DNA from 2 places in the Pseudoalteromonas sp. 2CM28B genome. Region 1 is predicted to be linked to the other one. Evidence: riboswitches for the same ligand, from Rfam matches in the RefSeq annotation. Region 1 holds a riboswitch; the other holds the start of a gene.
The links. Region 1 has a riboswitch for cobalamin ahead of MTN96_RS08540 (TonB-dependent receptor domain-containing protein). Riboswitches for the same ligand answer to the same signal wherever they lie in the genome.
Positions count from the first base shown of each region.

Region 2: linked by a shared signal. The riboswitch ahead of MTN96_RS21605 (TonB-dependent receptor domain-containing protein) and the one ahead of MTN96_RS08540 (TonB-dependent receptor domain-containing protein) in region 1 are both predicted to bind cobalamin.

Region 1 is NZ_JALNTH010000004.1:396,959-403,167, forward strand. It holds gene MTN96_RS08530 (efflux RND transporter permease subunit) at 1-497, shown strand, start outside; gene msrA (peptide-methionine (S)-S-oxide reductase MsrA) at 587-1,123, shown strand; gene MTN96_RS08540 (TonB-dependent receptor domain-containing protein) at 1,369-3,198, opposite strand; cobalamin riboswitch at 3,235-3,398, opposite strand; gene MTN96_RS08545 (ABC transporter substrate-binding protein) at 3,485-4,267, opposite strand; gene MTN96_RS08550 (YajQ family cyclic di-GMP-binding protein) at 4,535-5,017, opposite strand; gene MTN96_RS08555 (VanZ family protein) at 5,168-5,521, shown strand; gene MTN96_RS08560 (ketopantoate reductase family protein) at 5,514-6,209, shown strand, end outside.
Region 2 is NZ_JALNTH010000019.1:55,372-61,580, reverse strand. It holds gene MTN96_RS21615 (efflux RND transporter permease subunit) at 1-1,555, shown strand, start outside; gene msrA (peptide-methionine (S)-S-oxide reductase MsrA) at 1,632-2,168, shown strand; gene MTN96_RS21605 (TonB-dependent receptor domain-containing protein) at 2,225-4,051, opposite strand; cobalamin riboswitch at 4,088-4,253, opposite strand; gene MTN96_RS21600 (YajQ family cyclic di-GMP-binding protein) at 4,485-4,967, opposite strand; gene MTN96_RS21595 (VanZ family protein) at 5,119-5,469, shown strand; gene MTN96_RS21590 (ketopantoate reductase family protein) at 5,462-6,209, shown strand, end outside.

The sequences.
Region 1 (6,209 bases):
AAAGCTTTATGCACCCGTTTGTCATTATGCTAACAGTACCACTTGGCCTAATGGGCGCCATGTTTGGCCTATGGGCAACGGGCTTAACGCTTAATATTTATAGCCAAATTGGTATTGTAATGCTGATAGGTTTAAGCGCTAAAAATGGTATTTTAATAGTCGAATTTACCAACCAACTGCGCGATAAAGGCGTAGAATTTAGCGAGGCTATTTTGCAAGCGGCCACTCAGCGCCTGCGCCCAATAATAATGACCTCTCTGACTACGGTAATGAGCGCAGTGCCTTTAGTATTGGCATCAGGCCCAGGCGCAGAGAGCCGCATGGTAATTGGTGTGGTGGTATTTACAGGGGTTATTGTAGCAACATTGCTAACGCTTTATGTTGTGCCTGCGGCGTATTATGCCCTAGCCCGCAACACACAGTCGCCAGAATTTTTACAGCAAAAATTAAATAAGCAAGCCGACTCTCACCCGTTAAAAGACAGCGAAGAAATTTAACTGAGCTTACACTGCGCCGTAACTTGCTGTTACGGCGTATTCAATTTATGCTCGCCTTAATACTGTAACAGACATAATTAGGACAACTTATGAGCACATCAACACAATTAGCAACATTTGGTGGAGGCTGTTTTTGGTGTATAGACGCTGCATTCAGACGAGTAAAAGGTGTACTAAACGTAAGCTCAGGTTACACCGGCGGCCATACCGACAACCCCACGTATAAATCAGTCTGCTCTGGTACAACAGGCCATGCTGAGGTTGTGCAACTGGAATTTGACAGCGCTGTAGTGAGTTTTGAAACACTGCTTAGCATGTTTTTTACGTTACACGATGCCACGCAATTAAATCGCCAAGGTAACGATATTGGCACACAGTATAGAAGTGTTGTTTATTACCACAACGATGCGCAATTAAATAAAACCAATGAGATGATAGCCCAGTTACAAAACCATATTAGCGAGCCAATAGTGACAGAGGTTAGCCCTGCTACCACATATTACCCAGCAGAGCATTATCATCAAGATTACTACAACGAAAACCCACAGCAGGGTTACTGTAGTATTTTAATAGCACCTAAATTACACAAGTTTGAAACTGTATTTAAAGAGTTTTTAACTGACTAGCTAATTTTCGTTGTTAAAATAATTCTAATACCAATCCGCATAATTAAGTGATCTATTTTGAGGATGGATAAACGTGTTGATAGCAAGGCAAAAAATTCGCTATTTAGTTGTTCTAAATGAGAATTTTTTAACGCAGATAGCGACACATTTAGCCCCTGAAAATGATTAAGTATTAATGCGAATTGGTATAAATACACATTAAAAAGCCCGATATAAATCGGGCTTTTGTATATTAAAAAACGCTATTAAAACTGATAGCTTGCACCTACAAAAAAGCGGCGCTCTGGGGTGTTGTAGTAATATACGTCACCGCTTGTAAAGTCAGCTCTTGAGTCAACCACATTGTAATCTCTGTCGAATAGGTTCTCTACACGAAGCGACAGCTCAATATTATCGTTTACATGATAGTTACCCGCTAGGTTCCAAAGTGTATACGAACCTAGGCGCGTGACTGCACCCTCGCGATCACTGCGGTATTGCATATCAATGCGAGCATCAAAATCACCAAATTGCTTTGTGAGCTCCCAATTAACAGTGCGCTTGGCAACATTGCGTAGCTCATCGCCGGTTTCTTTGTTTTCGGCACTTAAATATGCAAAATTAAAGTGGCTATCAAAGCCTAAAATTTGTTGTGTAAGGCTAAACTCAACCCCTTCATAGCGAGCTTCGTTTATATTAGCTAACGCAAAGTTTTCATCGTAATCAATTTTATCTTCGATGTCGTTTCTAAAAATTGCAAAATCGACTTGTGCACTGTCAAAATTAACATTTACACCAACCTCGCGGTTTATTGATTTTTCAGGTTGGAGATCTGGATTACCAAAATTTGGGTAGTATAAATCGTTAAATGTTGGCGCTTTAAAACCTGTGCTTTGACTAATTCTAAATGTTGAATTTTCAGATAAATGATAACCAGCCGCCGCAGTATAGGTTGTTTCATCACCAAACTGTTCATCGTCGTCTTGGCGAAGAGTTAAATTGGCAAGCACAGTGTCGGTGTCGTAATAAGCCCCAACAAACACTGCTAATACATCGCGGCTATTCTCATCAAATGCTTGCGAGCTTTGCGATACATCATCGTTATACCAATTAACGCCGCCGCTAATATTAAGCGCATTTGTTAAGCGGTATTGGCCGCTGTAATCTACTTGCGAGCGCTTAGTAATAAATGTACTGGTTAATGGCCCGCCGGTAAAAGAGTCCACATATGTGCTGTCAGAATCATCGGTTGCAAAAGCAACATCTATAGCATGAGATTGGTTAGTGTAGTTTTTGCTCCACTGCGCCGACAGTTGATAGTTTTTAAAATCCCCTCTTTCGACCGTGCTCGTTGCAGGGCTAAAGCTGCTATCGTAATCCGCGTAACCTTCGCTGTACTGGCCTAGTAGCTTAAAGTTACCGTAGTGTGCATCTGCATAGTTTAATTTAAAGCCTACGTTTTTATTTTCATAGCTGTCGTCATCGGGCGCTATACCTTGTAATGCATCAAAACCATCGGTTTTTTCAAAGCCTGCATTAAATGCGCTAACCACTTCATTTGATTTTACTGAACCTGCAAGCTGATAGTTTTGATAAGCGTTAGAGCCAAATGTGGCATCAAGTGATACATTGCTCGCTTCACGCGTTATTATATTAATAACCCCAGCTAATGCATCTGAGCCATACACAGCTGCACGCGAGCCTTTTATGATCTCGATTCGCTCAATACTATTTAGCGGCACGTTATTTAATGCTTTTTGTCCTAGCGTGGCTGAGCCCGTGCGTACACCATCAATTAAAATTAGCGTATCGCCAGAACCTGTACCACGTAAAGATACGCCCGACGTTTGGCCAAAGCCACCATTAGGATTAATCTGAAAACCCACTTGAGTGCTTAATAAGGTTGGTAAATCGCGTACATTGCTTGCATCTATTTCGGCGCGTTCAATTACATTAACGCTCGCTAATACATTATTTATTGATTGTTCAAATTTATTAGCGGTAACAGTGATTTTTTCAATTGGGCTTTGTGCAGCAGATACAGAAAAAGACAGCGCAGCCGAGATAGCAACGCCAAGAGTTGTTTTATTTAGCATGATGTTCCCTATCTTTGCCCACCGCAAAGATTTAAGTAAGTAAGATTACTTCAAGGCCGGTCTCCGGACTCAGTAAACACATAAATGCGTTAATACTTTACCGTTGCGGGGGCAGTGTTGGGATTGCTTTTATCATAAAGGCGCACCAACTTCCCGATTATCTCGCTGTTAGTTTTAATACTTTAAACCCTGTATTTAGCAACCAGCAAGCACCTTGAAAATAGGCGGTTATTGTGAGCAGTTTGTTTACAAATGTCAACGGACGTCTATATAGCTAAAGGTTAAATTATTTATTTTCAGTAAAGCTGGATGTTACGCCGTATAAACTTAAAAGCGCTGTGATTTTAGGTTTTATTTCGGGCGAATTTAAAAGCTTATCCATTTGTTTTACCGTAATTTTACTGCGCACAGGATTAACTAAAAAATGAGTATCGTATATAGCATCTGGGGTATTACTCTTATAAAGCAGGTTCATATTAAAAATGTTGTTCTTTTTAAAGTATTGATAAGCTATGTTATTTAACACCCCTACATCGGCACGCTTTAATAGCAGCATTTTAACAACGTTAAACTCATCGATTGTTAAACTAACTTGGTGTTCATCACTTAAATACTGTGCATCGGTTTTAAAATCAGCAAAACGATAGGAATACCCCAATACTCCCGCTTTTGTTAAAGCATGTAAGTCATCGAAATAGCTTTGCTTTTGGGCGTTTTGTGCCAGCGTATACAACTCATTTTTAGCAATAACATAAAAGCTAGTTTCCTTTAAGGCACTTCTTGCTACCTCAGGTACCCATTGCATAGCCATTAAAAACAACATGTCGAATTCCCCCCATTCGACCCACTTTTTGAGCCTTTTTACAGGCAAAGAGTTAAGAGTAAATTTATATTCGCTTTGAGAGTCATTGAGTATTTTTACAAACTCAGGCGCTAACCCTTGCTCTTTTTCGGCATTAATAATAATTGGAAAGTAACCGTCCTCTACCAACACATCTACATTTATTGGCTTGGCAAAGCTAAACTTACTGCTCGCAATAATAATTATAAAAACAAGAAACTTAAGCATTTAAAGCCTTTAACAGTCGCTATTAAGTAATATTGATATTAAGAATAGCCTAATATACACAACTGCGTGATAAGCAGGTTTAATAATGCATTTAAATAACGTTAAAAGAGTATGGAATAACAGTGGAGTAATTTTACACAGGTAAAAGGGGTTTAGGCTTGCGAGTAAATAAAGGCTGTAATTAGGGCGGGGTAAAATGTGTGGCTAATATATTTAATAACCACACATTTAAATTTTCACTTTAAAATACTAAAGGCACTTAGCTAATTAATCGCGAAAGTTTTTAAACTGGAAAGGCTGACCTAAATCTGCAGTGCGAACGACTTGCATAGCGGCTTGTAAATCGTCACGTTTTTTACCAGTTACACGTACTTCTTCACCTTGAATAGCAGCTTGTACTTTTACTTTTGAGTCTTTAATGGCTTTAACTACTTTTTTAGCCATGTCTTTCTCAATGCCTTGCTTAAGTGCAACATTACGAAACACGTTTTTACCAGCACGAGTGATGTCTTGTAGTTCCAAGCTTGCTACGTCCATACCACGCTTAGAAATTTTACCTGCTAAAATATCAAACAACTGCATAACTTGTGAGTCAGCTTCAGCTTTTAGTTTAATTGTTTTGTCGTTTAGCTCAATTGATGCGTCAACACCTCTAAAGTCAAAGCGTGTTTCTAGCTCACGGTTGGCGTTATCTACTGCATTTTTAGCTTCGTTCATTTCTACTTCTGATACGATATCAAATGAAGGCATTGGGTTCTCCTAACTATTAAATCTAAATTTATGCGCCGATTATAACGCTAAAATTATAAATCTTTACATTTTTCTGCCAGTTGTTCAGGTGCGATACTAATTTAGTTTGATATACTGCAGCCTCTTTTTTAAGCGGTTTTAGGATTTATCGTGACAAGGCGTGTTTACCAAGCAGTTTTTTTGATTAGTATTGTGGTGTTTACCCTCTTATTTGCCAAAGAAATAAAAGGCGGCGTTACGAACTTATTTCCACATGTTGATAAAGTTGCCCACTTTGGGATATTTTTTATACTTGCCATCATTATGGATAAAGCCTTTAAGTTACCGCTGTACACGCAAGTACTTTTGCTTGCGGGCTACGGTGCAGCAATAGAAATAATGCAAGATGCGCTGCCCTACAGGCAGGCCTCGTTAGGTGATTTTGTTGCTGATTTTGCTGGTGCAGCCACGTACTTTTTACTAAGAACCATTTTTACTCCTCGAAAAAAGAACCCTTATGGCTAATATTCTTATTATTGGCGACGGCGCTATTGGTTTATTGCTAAGCCATTTTTTATCTAAAGCTCACACTGTTCATGTGTTAACACGCAAAGCCACTGCAAATACACGCTTTTATTGCAAAGCAAAACAGCCTTCGCAAAAAATTAATGCGCGGTTTATTACGCTTAAGCAAATTAATGAACAGCCCGCGTTTGATATTGTTATTTTTGCTGTAAAGGCTTTTCAAGTGCAATCTGCCTTTACGCAAGTTAAACCCTTTTTATCGCCAAGTAGTGTACTTGTTGTATCGCACAACGGAATGGGTAATGTTGAAACGCTCAATGAGCAACTCGATAAGCAACAAGCGTTGTACTTTTTAACCACCAGCATGGCTGGCTTTAAAACAAACGACTTTATAGTACAGCACACCGGTGAAGGTAAAAGCGTATTAGGTGCCTGCAACCCTTGCGCGCACAGTTATCGCCAAGCAATGTGTGAGCAATTGCAAAACGTGCCGCAGCTAAGCTACAGTACTAATATTGAGCAGCTACGTTTTGAAAAACTATTAGTAAATATTGCCATTAACCCATTAAGCGCATTGTATGATATTAAAAATGGTCAGTTACGTGCCCCTTATTTTAATAGCATTATCTTTAATTTATTAACTGAGGCATGCCAAATAGCCCAGGCTTTAAAGCTTGATATTAAGCTG
Region 2 (6,209 bases), on a different contig from region 1:
TAACGCTTTAGCGTCAAATATGACCCGTAAATGGGGCTTAATGCTGAGCTTAGTTTTGGCTGGGTTTGTTAGTTATTCATTATTTTTACAAATACCCTCAGAGCTCACGCCAAAAGAAGACCGTGGCACTTTCTTTGTGCTTATGAATGGCCCTGAAGGCGCTAGTTATGAGAATAATGCCGCCAATATGGCAAAAATTGAAGAGCGCTTAATGCCTTATTCTGAATCTGGTGAACTAAGTCGAGTGCTTGTTCGAGTCCCAGGTTGGGGTGGCAGTGGCGGCGTGGCTATTGTTGGCATGGCTGATTGGGATAAACGCAAACGCTCAACATGGGAAGTCATGGATGAAATAAGCGGCAAAATGCAAGAGGTCACCGATGTCCGTGCATTTGCTATTATGCGCCGTGGTATTGGCGGAGGTGGTTCATCTCGCCCTATTGAATTTGTTTTGCAAGGTAATGATTATGCCCAACTTGCAGATTGGCGAGATAGAATTATTAAACGCGCTGAGAAAAACCCTGGATTAGTGCGTATTGATCATGATTATAAAGAAACCTTCCCTCAGTTTTTAGTCAGTATTGATAAAAATAAAGCCGCTGATTTAGGCGTATCAGTCTCTGATGTGGGTCGTACACTTGAAACCATGCTTGGCCAACGCCGTGTAACCACCTTTATTGACCGCGGTGAAGAATACGATGTAATTTTAAAGGGCACAAAACAAGACTTTGCCAACCCGACTGATATTTCAAATATATACCTAAAATCACGTAGCGGAGAACTTATTCCTCTTGATAGCCTTATTAGCTTAAAAGAAGAAGCCACCGCCTCGCGTTTAAACCGCTATAACCGAATGCGTGCAATTACTTTAAGTGCCAACCTCGCTGATGGTTACACGCTAGAACAAGCACTAAACTTTTTAAACAAGGTTGCCACAGAGGAAAACGACATTGATGGTGCCATTGACTATAAAGGTGAGTCGCAATTGTTTTATGAAGGTGCCTCAGCCATGACCTATGTGTTTGTGCTGGCATTGACCGTGACCTTTTTAGTGCTCGCTGCTCAGTTTGAAAGTTTTATGCATCCGCTTGTTATTATGCTCACCGTTCCACTTGGGTTAATGGGCGCTATGTTTGGCCTGTGGAGTATGGGCTTAACACTTAATATATACAGCCAAATAGGTATTGTTATGCTCATAGGGTTAAGTGCTAAAAACGGTATACTGATTGTTGAATTTACCAACCAGTTACGTGATAAAGGCGTAGAATTTAGTGAGGCCATTTTACAAGCGGCTACACAGCGTTTGCGCCCTATTATTATGACTTCCCTAACAACGGTTATGAGTGCCGTACCTTTGGTGTTGGCTTCCGGTCCAGGCTCGGAAAGTAGAATGGTAATTGGTGTGGTGGTATTTACTGGCGTAACGGTGGCAACCATACTAACTCTGTTTGTGGTGCCAGCCGCTTATTACGCACTAGCGCGAAACACACAATCACCTGAGTTTTTACAACAAAAACTTGATAAGCAAGCCGCTGAAAAACCGCTTAAAGAGATCTAAGTCACTCAGAGCGTCGTAACTAGCTGTTACGGCGCTTTATTCAGTGCACATATCCCTAACAATTGAGGAAGTACTTATGAGTTCGACCACACAAGTAGCAACACTCGGCGGCGGCTGTTTTTGGTGTATTGATGCAGCATTTAGGCGTGTAAAAGGTGTACTCAGTGTTTGCTCTGGTTATACTGGTGGACATACTGATAACCCAACCTACAAAACTATTTGCACTGGCAACAGTGGCCATGCAGAGGTAATTAAGGTTGAATTTGATGCCCGTGTTATCAGCTTTGAAACCTTACTCGCGATGTTTTTTACCCTACACGATGCCACACAACTAAATCGCCAAGGTAACGATATAGGCACTCAATACCGCAGCGTTGTGTATTATCATAATGAGCAACAACAAGTACAAACACAGGCAGTTATTGCAGAGCTGCAAAGTCATGTTAGCGAACCTATAGTAACTGAGGTGAGCCCAGCAACCACTTTTTACCCCGCAGAGCACTACCATCAGGACTATTACAATGAAAATCCTGAGCAGGGCTATTGCAGTATTTTAATTGCACCCAAATTACATAAGTTTGAAACTGAATTTAGCGAGTTTTTAACGGAATAACACATTAAAAAGCCCGATTTAAATTCGGGCATTTATTATATGTGCTAATTCAGTAATTAAAACTCATAGCTTATACCAGCAAACAAGCGACGTTCTGGTGTATTATAGTAATACGCTTGAGCTGTTGTAGAACTTAGATGTGAATCAACGGCGTTGTACTGTTTATCGAACAGGTTTTCTACGCGAAGCGATACTTCAATATTTTGATTAACTTGATAATTACCCGCTAAATTCCATAGTGTGTAAGAGCCTAAGTGGGTTTGTGCACCTTGACGATCGCTGCGATACTGCATATCGATACGCGCATCAAAGTCACCAAACTGTTTTTTAAGCTCCCAATTAAATGTACGCTTAGCAACATTACGCAACTCTGCGCCTGTTTCTTTGTTCTGCGCACTTAAATATGCAAAATTAAGGTGACTATCAAAACCAAAAACCTGCTGAGAAAGACTAAATTCAACCCCTTCAAAGCGAGCCTCGTCAATATTAGCTAATGCAAAGTTTGCATCATAATCAATTTTATCCTCAATGTCGTTTCTAAAAATAGCGACATCAACTTGCGCAATATCAAAGTCTACATTTAAGCCAAGCTCACGGTTAACGGACTTTTCTGGTTGTAAATTAGGGTTACCAAAATCAGGGTAATATAAATCGTTAAAGGTAGGCGCTTTAAACCCTGTGCTCTGGCTTAAACGGAATGTTGCATTACTCGATAAATGATATCCCGCTGCCGCGGTATACGTTGTTTCATCACCAAACTGTTCATCATCATCTTGGCGAACAGTTAGATTAGCAAGTACCTTATCTGTATCGTAATAGGCACCTACAAATACTGCAAGCACGTCACGACTATCTTCAATAAATACTTGAGAGCTGCGCGACACATCGTCTTTATACCAGTTAATACCGCCACTAATATTTAAAGTATCATCTAAACGATATTGGCCATTGTAATCAATTTGAGTACGCTGAGTTATAAACGTACTTGTGACTGGCAGACCAGTGGAAAAATTAACATAAGTGTTATCTGAGTCATCAGTTACAAGTGCAATATCAACACCGTGAGACTGATTTTTATAGTTTTTATTCCAACCAGCAGACAATTGATAATTTTCAAAGTCATTGCGTTCAATCGTGCTATCGGCAGGACTAAAGCGACTATCGTAATCAGCAAAGCCTTCGCTGTATTGACCTAATAACTTAAAATCACCGTACTGTGCATCATTATAATTTACTTTAAAACCGAGGTTTTTGTTCTCATAACCATCTTCATCTGGCGCTACACCTTGCAATACATCAAAACCATCTGTTTTTTCAAAACCTGCATTAAATGCACTCCTCATATCGCCTGACTTTACAGAGCCTGCCATTTGATAATCTTGGTAAGCGTCTGAACCAAATGTTGCACTAACAGAAAGGTTATCTGACTCACGCGTAATAATGTTAATAACACCAGCAAGTGCATCAGAGCCATAGACAGCGGCACGTGACCCTTTAATTATTTCAATGCGTTCAATACTATTTAAAGGCACGTTACTCAATGCTTTTTGGCCAAGCGTTGCAGAACCGGTACGAACACCATCAATCAAAATTAACGTATCACCAGAGCCTGTACCACGCAAGGACACACCAGCGTTTTGACCAAAGCCGCCATTTGAGTTTATTTGAAAGCCTACCTGAGTACTTAGAAGTGTGGGTAAATCTCGGTAATTACCTTGCTCAATATCTATGCGTTCAATAACATTAACACTGGCAAGTACATTATTGATTGATTGTTCAAATTTATTTGCAGTAACGGTTATTCTTTCAATGGTTTGTTCTGCAGATGCAGAAAAAGACAGCGCAGCAGAAATAGCCACACCCAATGCAGTTTTATTTATCATGATGTTCCCTATCTCTGCCCACCGCAAAGATGTTAGTAAGTAAGATTAAATCAAGGCCGGTCTCCGGACTCAGTTACCATAATTTAATACAGCATAACTTTACCGTTGCGGGGGCAGTGTTGGGATTGACTTCATCAATGAAAACGCACCAACTTCCCGATTATCCTACTAAAAAAATCACACCATTGAAGTGTTTAGCAAGCACCTTGAAAATAGGCAGCTATTGTTATCTGTTTACTAAAAAATGTCAACGGACGTCTAAACATCTACAAATCGGGGTTCGGTGCTCGATGCTCGATGCTCGATGCTCGATGCTCGATGCTCGATAATTATCATAGATTCAAAAATAAAAAAGCCAAACAATATAGCGTGTTTGGCTAAATACATGTTGCTTTGAACTAAGCGCCTATAGTGCCTAGCTCGAAACAATAAATTAATCGCGGAAGTTTTTAAACTGAAATGGCTGACCTAAATCGGCAGTGCGTACAACTTGCATAGCAGCTTGTAAGTCATCACGCTTTTTGCCCGTTACGCGTACTTCTTCGCCTTGAATAGCCGCTTGCACTTTTACTTTAGAATCTTTAATGGCTTTTACTACTTTTTTAGCCATATCTTTTTCGATACCCTGCTTTAGTGCAACGTTACGAAAAACATTTTTGCCTGCGCGAGAAATATCTTGTAGTTCTAGGCTCGCAACGTCCATTCCACGCTTTGAAACCTTCCCAGCTAAAATATCAAACAACTGCATAACCTGAGCATCTGCTTCAGCTTTTAATTTAATTGTTTTATCGTTTAATTCAATTGAGGCATCGACCCCTCTAAAATCAAATCGTGTCTCTAATTCACGATTGGCATTATCAACCGCGTTTTGTGCTTCGTTCATTTCTACTTCAGATACAATATCAAATGAAGGCATGATGTTCTCCTAACTAGCTAATCTTAATTTTATGCGGCAATTATAACGTTAAAATGATAAATCTTTACACTTTTCTGCATCTTGTTCAGGTGCGATACTAATTTAGTTTGATATACTGAGGCTTCTTTTTTATACGATTTTAGGATTCTTCGTGACAAGGCGTGTTTACCAAGCTATTTTTTTGATTAGTATTGTCGCATTTACCTTCTTATTTGCTAAAGAGGTAAAAGGCGCTGCAAACTTATTTCCGCATGTAGATAAAGTGGCGCATTTTGGTATTTTCTTTTTACTTGCCATTATTATGGATAAAGCCTTTAAACTACCTTTATATGCACAAATATTACTGTTAGCCGGTTATGGTGCCGCAATAGAAATTATGCAAGATAGCCTTCCTTACAGACAAGCATCACTGGCCGATTTTGTTGCCGATTTTATTGGTGCGGCGAGCTATTTTTTAGCTAAAGCCCTATTAACACTACGTAAAAAGAAGCGTTATGGCTAACATACTTGTTGTTGGTGATGGTGCTATAGGCTTGTTATTTAGCCATTTTTTAGGTAAATATCACACAGTTTATGTTCTTACCAAAAAAGGCACAGTAAATACTCGCTTTTACAGCCACAGTAACGCTGCGTCTGAAAAAATCAACGCCACTTTTATCTCACAACAGCAATTAGCCCAAGCTCCCGAGTTTGACATTGTTTTATTCACTGTTAAAGCGTTTGCAGTGCAACAAGCCTATGCCCAAGTAAAGCCTTATCTTGGTAATAATACCCATATTGTACTGAGTCATAATGGCATGGGTAATGTTGAACAATTAAATGCACAGTTAACACAGCAGCAATCGTTGTACTTTTTAACCACTAGCATGGCTGGATTTAAGTCAAACCCTAATATTGTGCAGCATACCGGAAACGGGCAAAGTGTATTAGGGGGCTGTAATCAACTGGCTATTCAAAATATTCAACAGCTTAGTGCGCAATTACACACTATTCCGCAATTAATTGTCAGCAACAATATTGAGCAACTACGGTTTGAAAAGCTACTAGTTAATATTGCCATAAATCCATTAACCGCTCTGTACAATATAAAAAATGGCCAGTTACGTGCGCCACAGTTCAATAGCTCAATTATTAATTTATTAACAGAGGCGTGCCATATTGCGACCGCGCTTAAACTTAATATTAAGCTTATCGATGCCCTCGAGCGCGCCTATAAGGTGATGAGTTTAACCGCAGAGAATT